3 regions of the Fulvivirga maritima genome follow, and region 1 is predicted to be linked to each of the others. Evidence: riboswitches for the same ligand, from Rfam matches in the RefSeq annotation. Region 1 holds a riboswitch; each other region holds the start of a gene.
The links. A riboswitch is a leader RNA that binds a small molecule or an ion and turns the genes downstream of it on or off. The one in region 1 is predicted to bind S-adenosylmethionine.

Region 1 (4,326 bases):
CCCACCTTATGCTTTGCGCAGAAACGCACGCTTTCTAAATATGCCGAAATAAGGGTACTCACCTGTGGCCCTTATCAAGGAGAATTATACTCCGCCTTCGGGCACAGTGCCATAAGAGTACATGATCCTATGAAAGGGTATGACATGGTGTATAATTATGGAATTTTTGATTTTGATCAACCCAATTTCTACCTCAACTTTGCCCGTGGATACCTCAACTATAAATTAGCAGTACAAGAGTATCGCAACTTTAAATATGCTTACGTCTATTACAATCGCTTTATTCATGAACAAATTTTAAATCTGGACCAAGAACAAAAGCAAAAGCTATTCGACTACCTCCAATGGAACGCTAAGCCTGAAAATCAGTATTACTACTATGATTATTTTTATAACAACTGTGCTACTAAAGTCAGGGATGCCTTAAAAGCTACTTTTAAAGATGATCTTCAATTTGATGGCTCATATATCAGTACAGATTATACTATCAGAGATCTCACACACATTTACCTGGAGCAGCAACCATGGGGTGAGTTAGGTATAGACATTTGCCTCGGTCTACCTATGGATTCCGTAGCTACCCCTGAAATGTATATGTTTTTGCCTGACTATATTGAGCAAGGTTTTAACCATGCCTCCATAATGAAAAATGGCAGGCTGGAGCCTTTGGTAAAAAAGACCATTGTTACTAATAAAGCCCAGCCACAGGAGGATCAGGCAAGCACTATAACTCCATTAATTGTCTTTGGCTTATTATTATTAGCTGGCATAATCATATCCGTCATAGGCTATCGCAAAGACAAAGGCTATTTCTTGTTTGATGTTATTCTATTTTCTGTCATTGGCCTGGTAGGGTGGTTACTACTTATATTATGGGTGGCAACTGATCATCATGCGGCTGCCAGAAATTTCAACTTGCTATGGGCTATTCCATTGCATTTCCCATTAGCCCTGTTTTTACTAAAGAAAAATATTCCTGATTTTCTGAGAATCTATTTTCAAGCCTCCTGCTTAGTAAACCTTGTATTACTAATTACCTGGGCCTTTTTACCTCAGAATATTCATTATTCTTTAATACCATTAATAATCTTGTTATTAGGCAGGTCTTATTATATTCAGCGGTACTTATCCTTTGAGCGAGACGAGGATGAGTCTGTTTAAAAAAACCGTTTCCTACATAAAATGAATCGCATTGACAGGCTATCGGCTATTTTAATTCAACTGCAAAGCAAGAAAGTAGTAAAAGCTCAAATGATTGCCGATCGGTTCGACATAAGTTTACGTACGGTATACCGTGACATCAGAGCACTTGAGGAAGCTGGCATACCAATAGGGGCTGAAGCTGGTGTAGGCTATTTTCTTATGGAGGGATATCACTTGCCTCCGGTTTCATTTACTAAAGAAGAAGCCGGCGCTATAGTAATAGCTTCTAAGTTGGCAGAAAGGCATGCTGACCAATCTATCCAGCACCATTTCGAAAATGCTCTTTTTAAAATAAAAGCCATCCTTAAAATACAAGAAAAGGAATATCTTGATAATCTGGAGCGCAATATAAAAGTCTTAACCCTGCCTAATCAACCTTCAAGAAATAATACCTTTCCGGATAATTTTATCTCAGACATAAACACCGCCCTGGCTCAACATAAGGTGGTAGGCTTTGAATATTTTTCCACCTATAACCAAAGCTTCACTCATAGAGACGTAGAGCCTGTTAATCTTTGTTTTTATAGTAACCACTGGCACCTTATCGCTTATTGCAGGCTTAGAAAGGCCATGCGAGATTTTCGTACAGACCGAATTACCAAGCTGCAGATTAATGAAGAGCATTACACTCCACATAATAGCTCTGATTATCAGGATTATCTAAACCACCTCATTTTGGGCTCTGACTTAAGAAAAGTAGTGGTTAGAATGGATAAAAGAGTGGCTCTAAACCTGAACGATCAAAAGTATTACATGGGCCTAATAGAGGAAATAGACCGTGACGATGAAATGGAAATGGTCTTTATGATCTCGCACCTGGAATATTTTGGCCGTTGGCTCTTATCTCTAGGCACCCGGGTAAGGCCTACAGAACCAACTGAACTTCTAGAAACGATGAAAGGTCTTACTGCAGAAATGCTTCAGCACTACCATAACCAACCTCCCGACAACAATAACTAGGGCTGCTTATCTCATATAAAAAATCATTTTAAGCCTATTACAGCTTAAAGCACAGCCACTTTTAAAATTTTTCCGATGCTTTGTTTGGAAACATTGTAAACGCTGCTTACGTTTGTCCCATCAATTCGATATGCTCTTAACCAGAGAGATCGATTTATAAAGAAGCGTGGAGAGACAGGCTCTTAGAAGCGCTAGCAACCTGGTCACCAATCCAAGGTGCTACTTCCTGATCCCAAGAACGTTCGTCAGGTGGCGAATACGGGAGAATATAAATTGATGGTAATGAAAAGATCAATCCAACATCAAAAAAGGCTTTTAGCCACATTTCAGCGATCAATACAAACGCTAATTTCTTCCTATTTATTTGATTCCAACTCAGCCTATATGTGCTGTTGTTGTTGCTGTTAGTACCTACCTAAAACGTACTTAAACAAAATTGCCTTCTTGGCAGAAAAAACTATACTCAATTTTTCTCGAGTATATCAATCAAATAAATTATTCCAATTAGCTAAAAAGTATTAAGATGTCACAATCATATAATTTCGAAACATTACAGCTTCATGCTGGGTATGAAGATGTAGAAGCCTCAACAAGATCAAGAGCTGTACCTATTTACCAAACTTCATCATACACTTTTAAAGACTCTGAGCATGGAGCTAACTTGTTTGCTCTTAAGGAGTTTGGTAATATTTATACTCGCATAATGAACCCTACTAATGACGTTTTCGAGAAACGCATTGCAGCATTAGAAGGTGGGGTAGCAGCTGTATCAGTAGGTAGTGGGCAAGCGGCTCAGTTTATAGCATTAACTAACTTCCTGCAGGCAGGAGATAGTTTTGTTTCTACTCCATTTTTATATGGAGGTACTTACAATCAATTTAAAGTAGCTTTCAAAAGAATAGGCATAGAAGCCAAATTTGCAAAGAGTGATAAACCAGCAGATTTTGAAGCTCTTATAGATGAAAACACTAAAGCTATTTATCTGGAAACTATTGGTAATCCTGGATTTAACATTCCTGATTTTGATGCCATAGCAGAAGTAGCTAAAAAACACGATATTCCTTTAGTAGTTGATAATACATTTGGGGCTGGAGGTTATTTATTTAGGCCTTTAGAACACGGTGCCCATGTAGTAGTTTCTTCTGCCACCAAATGGATAGGCGGACATGGAAACTCTATTGGAGGGGTGATTATAGATGGAGGAAATTACAATTGGGGTAATGGTAAATTCCCTCAGTTTTCTGAGCCATCAGAAGGCTACCATGGTCTCAACTTCTGGGAAACATTTGGCGATAACAACCCATTAGGTTTACCCAATATCTCCTTCGCCATTAGAGCAAGAGTAGAAGGACTAAGAGATTTTGGCCCTGCATTAAGTCCTTTTAACTCATTCTTACTAATTCAAGGGTTAGAAACTCTTTCATTAAGAGTAGACCGAACTGTAGAAAACGCACTAGCTCTGGCGCAGTGGTTAGAACAGCATGAACATGTGGCCTCAGTAAATTACCCAGGCTTAGAGAGTAGTTCTTACCATGACTTAGCTAAAAAATATCTAAAAAGAGGATTTGGAGGTGTGTTTACCTTTGAACTAAAAGGAGGTAAAGAAAACGCAATAAAATTTGTGAATAGCCTTAAGCTTATTAGCCACCTGGCCAATGTTGGAGATGCTAAAACACTCATCATTCAGCCATCGGCTACCACACACCAACAGCTCAGTGAAGAAGCACAACTTGCATCCGGAGTTCTGCCTAATCAACTCAGATTATCGGCAGGAATAGAACATATTGAAGATTTAAAAGCTGATTTAGAAAATGCCTTTAACGCAGTCTATTGACAAACAAACTGAAACGAAGCCAAATTTGAATACCTATAAATACGATCATGAGTTCAGTATGGAGTGTGGGAAATCACTCCCTGGGCTCGAGATCAGCTACACTACTTACGGTAAATTATCTCCTGAGAAAGATAATGTGGTATGGGTTTTTCATGCGCTTACCGCCAATGCTGATCCTGTAGAATGGTGGCCTGGTTTGGTAGGAAGTAACTTCCTGATCGATCCTGAGAAGCACTTTATTATCTGTGCTAACATATTGGGCTCATGCTATGGCACCACCGGGCCAGCCAGCATTAACCCGGCTACTGGTGAAATCTATGGCTTCGATT
Region 2 (4,326 bases), 580 kb from region 1:
ACGGCAAGGAAAGGCTGAGCTCCCAGACCACCACCTATTACTACTTTAAAACCTCTTTTCCCATCTTTAATTTTGGGGATAAAGCCAAAATCATGAATGTAAGTAAGAGCAGAGTCTTTTTCGCTGGAAGAAAAGGCCATTTTTATTTTTCTTCCCATCTCCTGATTGATAGGGTTTCTTAAGAAATACTGAGTTACAGCATCAGCATAAGGAGATACATCAAACGGTTCGTTAGGGTCTATACCTGCAATGTCTGAGGCCGTTACTGTTCTCACAGTATTACCGCAGGCTTCTTTGGTAGTTACTCCTGTTTCTTCCAGTTTAGCCCACATTTCGGGGGTATCTTCCAGGTGCACATAGTGGAGCTGAATATTTTGACGCGTAGTGGCGTGCAGGTTTCCGTTGGTGTATTCCTCTGAGAGGTCAGCTATTCTTACCAGCTGCTCACCGGTTAGCTTTCCGTAAGGTAATTTGATACGAAACATTTGTACACCCAGCTGCCTTTGTCCATAAACACCCCTGGCTAATCTGAATGCCTTGAATCGCTCCTCATCAATCTTCCCTCCTTTAAAAGCGGAGATTTTATCCTCCAGCTCTTTAATGTCTTTTTGAGCTATTGTAGAAATTTTGTCATTAAATGTTACGCTCATTTTACTTCTTATTAATAGTTTCCGTTTCCGATTAGTAGTTTCTTTTGTGACCTGCTATTTAGCAGACGCCGTTAGGGCGTTTTCTATGTCTTCAATAATATCATTCACGTTTTCCAATCCCGCTGATATCCTGACCAACCCTGGTGTGATGCCCACATTGGCTCTTTCCTCATCTGTAAGTTTAGAGTGAGTAGTAGATGCCGGGTGTGTAGCTATCGTTCTTGAATCTCCCAGGTTGGCAGTGAGAGATAACATTTTAAGGCTGTTTAAGAATTTTCTTCCTCTTTCAATGCCTCCTTTTACTTCAAAAGTGACTAAACCGCCACCTAGTTTCATTTGCTTTTTAGCTAACTCATATTTAGGGTGAGACTTTAAAAATGGATATTTCACCAATTCTAATTCTTTGTGTCCTTCTAAGTATTCAGCTATTTTTAATGCATTCTCACAGTGTCTGTCCATTCTTATGGCTAGAGTCTCTAAGCTTTTAGAAAGGATCCATCCATTAAAAGGAGACATGGCTGGGCCACTATGTCTGGCGAAAAAGCGAATTTCTTTGATCAAGTCTGCATCTCCTACTATAGCACCACCCATAGTTCTGCCCTGGCCATCCATAAACTTGGTGGCGGAGTGGGTAACTAGGTTAGCGCCAAACTTAGCTGGCTGCTGTAAGTAAGGGGTAGCAAAACAGTTATCTATATTTAATATTAGATTATGCTTTTTAGCCAACTTGCCTAGCCATTCCAGATCTATAATATCCAGGGCTGGGTTAGAAGGCGTTTCAGCAAAAATCATTTTAGTATTCTCATTGATTTTAGCTTCCCATTCATCAGGATTATTAATGTCTGCATATGAATGGGTAATGCCCCACTTAGGAAAAATCTGCGTGAAAATCTGGTGTGTAGAACCAAATACTGAGCGTGATGCCAGTACGTGGTCTCCATTTTTTAGCAAAGCAGCCATACTGCAAAACATAGCAGCCATGCCTGATGCCGTAGAGATTCCATCTTCAGTGCCTTCTAATAAGCAGAGCTTACTAATAAACTCATTATTATTAGGGTTTGAAAAGCGGGTGTAAATATTACCTTCCATTTCATCTGCAAAAAGGGCACGTGCCTGTTCTGCATCTTCAAAAGTGAAGCTGGAGGTCATATATATAGGAGTAGAGTGCTCTCTGAAAGGAGATTTTTCGCTCTGACTTCTTATTGCTTGCGTTTCAAAATGTTTGTATTCTGACATATGAGTTTAACAAATAAAAATTATGAGGCGTGCAGCCATTGTTGTTTTTCTTCTAGTTCTTCATTGCTTTCTTCATAGTCAGGATCAGGTACACAGCAGTCTACGGGACATACCGCAGCGCACTGAGGCTCTTCATGAAAACCCACACATTCCGTACATTTTCCTGATACTATATAAAAGAATTCTTCTGAATAAGGTTCCTGCGGCTCATCACCAGGAATTTCAGACCCGTCTTCCAATTCTACTGCTCCAAGCTCGGTGCCGTCACCCCCAGGCCCAGGTAGCTCCACCTTCATAGATGGCTGTGTTGGGGCATTCGGGCTCGCAAGCACCGCAATTAATGCATTCGTCTGTTATATGTATTGCCATTTTTGATTCTGGTTTTATGATTTAAAAAGTGATTGTGAGGTAGCGAAAGGATATGGATAGCCATGCAGGCGTATGATCCTAGGCTAGTGTGCTAAGGGTAATATGGAAATATTAGCTTAGCAACAACAGCAACAACAACAGCACATGTTGATGTTGATATTGAAAAAAGTACAAAGAATTGATGTGAAGCAAGAAAGGAATTGCTTTGTCGTGCTTCGGAATTCTGATTTGATGTTGTTGATAGTGCTCATTGTTCAGTCAATTTATATTCTCCCTTAGGATCAGGATTTGGCACCTATATCATTTTTGATTGATGGTTGCCAGAGGATCTTTGAGCCTGTCTCTCACCTCTTCTTTATAAATCAACTACTTAATTAGAGTAATTGATACCGTAAAGATAAATAGCTTATTTTGACAACTGCAAACTTTTCCAAGGTATTTTTTGGAAATTTAAAAAATACCGCTCTAAAATACTTTGAATAAGCCTTATCATAAATATTGGATTGTTAGTAAACAGAATATATAGGTTATTGGTTAATATTGACCAGGTAATGAATTCACTATTATAAAAAGTAAACAAATGTCAGTAGACGTAGCATTATTAAAAAAGATATGTGAAGCTCCTGGAGCTCCCGGATATGAAAGCAGAGTAAGGAATCTGATAATAGAAGAGGTAACTCCTCTGGTAGATTCTGTAGAGGTAGATAACCTGGGTAATGTGATTGCTTTAAAAAGGGGCGCTTCATCAGAGAAAAAGGCCATGGTAGCCGCTCATATGGATGAAATAGGCTTTATAGTAACTCATATAGATGATAAAGGCTTTGTCCGTTTTACTACCCTGGGAGGTTTCGATCCTAAAACACTTACCGCTCAGAGGGTAATTATCCATGGTAGGGAAGATGTAATAGGTGTTATGGGTACTAAGCCTGTGCATGTAATGGAGCCTGAAGAGAGAACAAAAATGCCAAAGATTAAAGATTTTTATATTGATCTTGGTATGAGTAAAGAGGAAGTTGAAAAAGTAGTTTCTGTAGGTGACCCTATAACCAGAGAGCGAGAGCTGATAGAGATGGGTAGCTGTGTAAACTGTAAATCATTAGATAACAGGGTTTCTGTTTATATCCTTATAGAGACTTTGAGGAATTTAAAAGATTGCCCTTATGATGTTTACGGGGTCTTTACTGTGCAGGAAGAAGTGGGGATTAGAGGGGCTAATGTAGCGGCTCACACCATCGATCCTGACTTCGGATTTGGTTTGGACACTACAGTAGCTTATGACCTGCCGGGCGCAGCATCTCATGAGAAAATCACTTCTTTAGGAGAAGGAACGGCTATCAAAATATTAGATGCGATGACTATATGTGATTATCGTATGGTGGATTATATGAAGAAAACGGCCACTGATAATGCTATAAAATGGCAGACAGAAGTACTTACCGCTGGTGGTACGGATACAGCCGGATTACAAAGAATGGGTAAGAAAGGGGCGATATCCGGTGCGGTGTCAGTGCCTACCCGCCATTTACATCAGGTAATAGAAATGACTCATAAAGAGGATATTGAGGCTAGTGTTGCTTTATTGAAAGCTTGCTTAGAGTCTCTGGATAAATATGATTGGACACATAAATAAACATAAAATATGAAACGTAAGGCAGGATTAATATTAGGTATACTCTTAATGTCATGTGTGGCAATGGCTCAGAAAACGGCTCATTCGGTACGTGTAGTGGGTATGGTGTTAGATGCAGATAATAGAGAATCTCTGCCTTACGTTAATGTACAAATCAAAGGGACTATGTACGGTACTTCCACAGATAATAGTGGCTATTTTACCGTGTTTTTAAATCCTGGAGATACTCTTAAATTTTCTTCTATAGGTTATAACGAAGGTGTTTTTATTATGCCTTTTGAGTTAACTTCTGACCATTATTCATTAGTACAGTTGATGAGAAAGGAAACCGTACTGCTTAATGAGGTGGTGGTCTTCCCCTGGCCGTCGGTAGATAGTTTTGAAGAGGCCTTTTTAGATACTAAGCCTAAAAAAGGGATGGCAGATCTGGTGCATGAGGTG
Region 3 (4,326 bases), 3.1 Mb from region 1:
CTTATCTTCAAAAATCTTCGGGAATTTACCTTTGAGCATCCAGGTTTGGAAAAATGGTGTCCAGTCTATGAACGCTCTAACTTCTTCTAATGGATACTCTTTATATACCTTAACCCCTAAGGAATTAGGCTTTGGTGGCTGATAACCCTCCCAGGTAATCTTTGCTTTATTTTCTCTGGCCTGCTGTAGAGGTATGTAATTCTTCTCCGTTTTTCTGGTAGAATGTCCCTCGCGCAGGTCATTATATTCATTCTTTATTTTAGTATGAAAAGCATCTTTGGTGTTTTTACCAATGAGCTCCCCTACTACAGGCACACTTCTGGAAGCATCAAGCACATGCACCACAGCTCCACTGTAAGCAGGATCTATTTTTACGGCAGTATGTATTCTGCTGGTAGTGGCTCCCCCGATAATCAGCGGCACTTGAAAATTTTGCTTCTGCATCTCTTCTGCTACGCCCACCATTTCATCTAACGAAGGGGTAATCAACCCACTCAGACCAATAACATCTACATTATTCTTTTTGGCTTCTGCCAGGATCTTTTCTGTAGGCACCATAACCCCTAAGTCTATAATTTCATAGTTATTACAGGCCAATACCACTCCTACTATATTCTTTCCAATATCATGGACATCTCCTTTTACGGTGGCCAGCAAAATCTTAGGCGCATTTTCTACCGACTTATTCTTTCTCTTCTCCTCTTCCATAAAGGGCTCCAGATAAGCCACGGCCTTCTTCATAACCCGTGCACTCTTCACCACCTGAGGCAAGAACATTTTACCCTCTCCAAAAAGATCTCCTACCACGTTCATTCCGGCCATTAACGGACCCTCAATCACTAATAAAGGATGACCTAGTTTAGCTCTGGCTTCTTCAGTATCTTCATCGATATGGTCTATTATTCCTTTAACTAAAGCATGAGAAAGCCGCTCTTCTACCGTGCCTTTTCTCCAAGCATCATCTTTTACTCTAAGCTTAGCCGTTCCTTTTACTGTCTCGGCAAAATCAAGCAGTCTTTCTGTGGCGTCTTCTCTCCTATCTAGCAACACATCCTCAACATGCTCCAGCAGATCTTTAGGAATTTCATCATAGACCTCCAGCATAGTTGGGTTTACTATGCCCATATTCATACCGTTTTTAATGGCATGATATAGAAAAGCCGAATGCATGGCTTCCCTTACCGTGTTATTACCTCTAAATGAGAAAGATACGTTACTCACCCCACCACTCACATTAGCTCCAGGAAGGTTTTCTCTGATCCATTTGGTAGCCTTAAAGAAGTCGATAGCATTTTTTCTATGCTCGTCCATACCCGTAGCTACCGGGAAAATGTTAGGATCGAAAATGATATCCTGAGGCGGAAAATTGATCTTATCAACTAATATCCGATAGGACCTTTCACATATGGAGATCCTTCTTTCATAGTTATCTGCCTGCCCATTTTCATCAAAAGCCATGACTACTACCGCAGCTCCATACATCTTTATTTTGCGGGCATGCTCTAAAAACTCCTCTTCTCCATTTTTAAGACTGATAGAATTCACCACTCCTTTACCCTGAACACATCGCAGGCCAGCTTCTATAATGGGCCATTTAGATGAATCCACCATTATAGGGATCTTAGATATCTCCGGCTCTGAAGCTATCAGGTTAAGAAACTTCACCATGGCCTGCTCACCATCCAGCATCCCTTCATCCATATTCACATCAAGTATCTGCGCTCCGCCTTCTACCTGATCTCGTGCAATGGATAATGCCTCTTCAAAATTCTCCTCTTGTATAAGTCTGAGAAACTTCCTTGATCCCGTAACATTAGTTCGCTCTCCTATATTTACAAAATTAGATTCAGGAGTAATCACTAATGGCTCCAGCCCGCTCAGTCTTAAATATGGTATCTTCTTCTTACTCATTCATTTGGCATAAAAAAAGCTCTTCTGACAAGTCAGAAGAGCTTATATTTTTATTTTTTGTAAAAGCCTAATCTAACTTATCTTCCTCCTTTTCTGGAGATGGATTTAGCACCTTTACCTATATTTCAGGATGGTTGCTAAGGCTTCAACGGGCCATTTCCCTCAGCCTTTCTTGATAAGAGCATTCAAATATTAATATTACAAATCTAGCATAAATTTTTAAACAACAAGAATTTATTTTTCTTCGTAATTCCACATAGGTATTTTTCCTATATTTGGCCCGACCTATCACCTATGAATCGCATGAGATTCAGACCAATACTTGTTTATTCATTGAATTAAAATTTATGAAAATCTGGAAGAAATTATCTCCTGAAGAGATAAGAAAGAAGGTATTTAGTGCACTTGGGGAAAATGTAAATTATTATGAATCGAACATTTTAGGGATTCCTGCCTCCCACTTAGATAACAAGGTGTTTTATCAGGATGCTCCTTTCTTGAGCAATGCCCCTTATTTGTCTACGCTTATTCATAACCCTAACCACATCGGTTGTCATACTTTAGGAAAATCAGAGAGCTTTTTCCAAGGTACACAGCAAATAGAAAAAGAGCTTATAAGAATATGCTCTGAAGAAATATTAAAAGGAGAACCCGATGAGTTTGATGGCTATGTAGCCTCTGGTGGCACCGAAGCCAATATGCAGGCCGTTTGGGTTTACAGAAATTATTTCAAAGAAGCATATGGATGCTCTAATGAGGAGATATGCATTATTACTTCTGAAGACAGTCATTACTCCATGAGCAAGGCCGCTAATGTATTTGCATTACCTATTGCCTATGTGAAAGTAGATGAGGATAGAAAACCCACAGCAGAACACCTTTCTACCATTATTGAAGAGCAGCAAGGTCAAGGTAGAAAATACTTCATTGTCATCGCCAATATGATGACTACCATGTTTGGTTCTGTAGACCATATAGATACTTATGCGTCAGTACTAAAACAACATGACTGCACCTACAAAATACATGTAGATGGTGCTTATGGAGGCTTTTTCTATCCTTTTGCAGATGAAAGCAATCCTTTGAATTTTGCTAATGCAGAAGTGTCATCAGTAACGCTGGATGCTCACAAAATGCTGCAGGCACCATACGGAACGGGTATATTTTTAATAAGAAAAGGCCTTATTAAATATGCCAATACTAAAGAAGCGAAATACATTGAAGGCGAAGACTTTACACTTATCGGTAGCCGAAGCGGTGCTAACGCTATTGCTGTATGGATGATACTTATGACCTATGGACCATACGGATGGAGAGAGAAAATTCTAGTACTTTTAAACCGTGCCGATTGGCTTTGTGCTGAGTTAGATGCCAGAAGCATCTCCTATTATAGAGAGAATGGTTCTAATATTGTAACCATTAAAGCTGATGATATTTCAAACGAAGTAGCCAAAAAGTATGGCCTTGTCCCTGATAATCATAATGACCCTAAATGGTTCAAAATAGTGATTATGGAACATGTAACTATAGAGAAACTAGAACCCTTTATTCAGGAAATTTAACATAATGGACCAGGCATCATTACAGTACCCAATTGGTAAGTTTAACGAATCAGCACCAAAACAAGGAGCTGAAATCTCTGGCTGGATACAGCAGATAGAGATGCTACCTGAAAAGCTGAAACAAGCTGTAGAAGGTCTTAATGATGCTCAACTGGATACACCCTACAGGCCTGGTGGCTGGACACTCAGACAAGTAGTTCACCATATTGGTGACAGCCACCTGAACAGTTATATTAGATTTAAATGGACTTTGACTGAGGACGAACCTATTATAAAAGCCTATAACGAAAAAGCCTGGGCTGAGCTTTTTGATAGCGAGGAAGGACCAATAGAATTGACTTTAAATTTTATAGAAGCACTACATAAAAAATGGGTATATTTACTCCGTGGTTTAAAGGAAGATGAACTGAATAAATTCTTCGTTCACCCTGATAACAATAATAAAGTAACGCTTAAATTAGCCATAGGAATGTATGCCTGGCATGGCAATCACCACTTGGCACATATCTCCAACCTCACTACAAGTAAAGGCTGGAAGTAACAGTAAATAAGTTGCTGAATTACAATCAATTAAGAAAGTCAATTAGTTTTAATATTAAAGAGGCTTCCGGGATGAAATATACCTGGAAGCCTTTTTTTTACTATTTCAATATCAGTGTAGAGTAAGGAGCTATTGGCGCACCTTCATCCCAAGTAGCAGAAGAGAAATACAAAGACTTATCTCCTAATATTTCACTATCCAATTCCTGAGCTTCAGCAGAAATATTATGGATTACCAACAAGGTTTCTTCTCCATTAACACGAACAAATGATATCAGGTTTTTATTGTTCATTTCCACATAATCGATATCAC

Region 2: another riboswitch for S-adenosylmethionine. It lies ahead of LVD15_RS12265 (4Fe-4S binding protein); the one in region 1 lies ahead of LVD15_RS09610 (O-acetylhomoserine aminocarboxypropyltransferase/cysteine synthase family protein).
Region 3: another riboswitch for S-adenosylmethionine. It lies ahead of metH (methionine synthase); the one in region 1 lies ahead of LVD15_RS09610 (O-acetylhomoserine aminocarboxypropyltransferase/cysteine synthase family protein).

What each region holds. Positions count from the first base shown of each region.
Region 1 is NZ_CP089980.1:2,275,292-2,279,617, reverse strand. Features, by position in the region: gene LVD15_RS09620 (lipoprotein N-acyltransferase Lnb domain-containing protein) at 1-1,161, shown strand, start outside; gene LVD15_RS09615 (helix-turn-helix transcriptional regulator) at 1,183-2,163, shown strand; SAM riboswitch class I at 2,315-2,438, shown strand; gene LVD15_RS09610 (O-acetylhomoserine aminocarboxypropyltransferase/cysteine synthase family protein) at 2,687-3,997, shown strand; gene LVD15_RS09605 (homoserine O-acetyltransferase family protein) at 4,023-4,326, shown strand, end outside.
Region 2 is NZ_CP089980.1:2,859,125-2,863,450, forward strand. Features, by position in the region: gene LVD15_RS27110 (nitrite/sulfite reductase) at 1-650, opposite strand, end outside; gene LVD15_RS12260 (trans-sulfuration enzyme family protein) at 705-1,886, opposite strand; partial or broken gene LVD15_RS12265 (4Fe-4S binding protein) at 1,907-2,255, opposite strand; SAM riboswitch class I at 2,516-2,619, opposite strand; gene LVD15_RS12270 (M42 family metallopeptidase) at 2,836-3,885, shown strand; gene LVD15_RS12275 (carboxypeptidase-like regulatory domain-containing protein) at 3,895-4,326, shown strand, end outside.
Region 3 is NZ_CP089980.1:5,346,764-5,351,089, forward strand. Features, by position in the region: gene metH (methionine synthase) at 1-1,911, opposite strand, end outside; SAM riboswitch class I at 1,986-2,093, opposite strand; gene LVD15_RS22540 (pyridoxal phosphate-dependent decarboxylase family protein) at 2,259-3,473, shown strand; gene LVD15_RS22545 (YfiT family bacillithiol transferase) at 3,478-4,014, shown strand; gene LVD15_RS22550 (alpha-amylase family glycosyl hydrolase) at 4,115-4,326, opposite strand, start outside.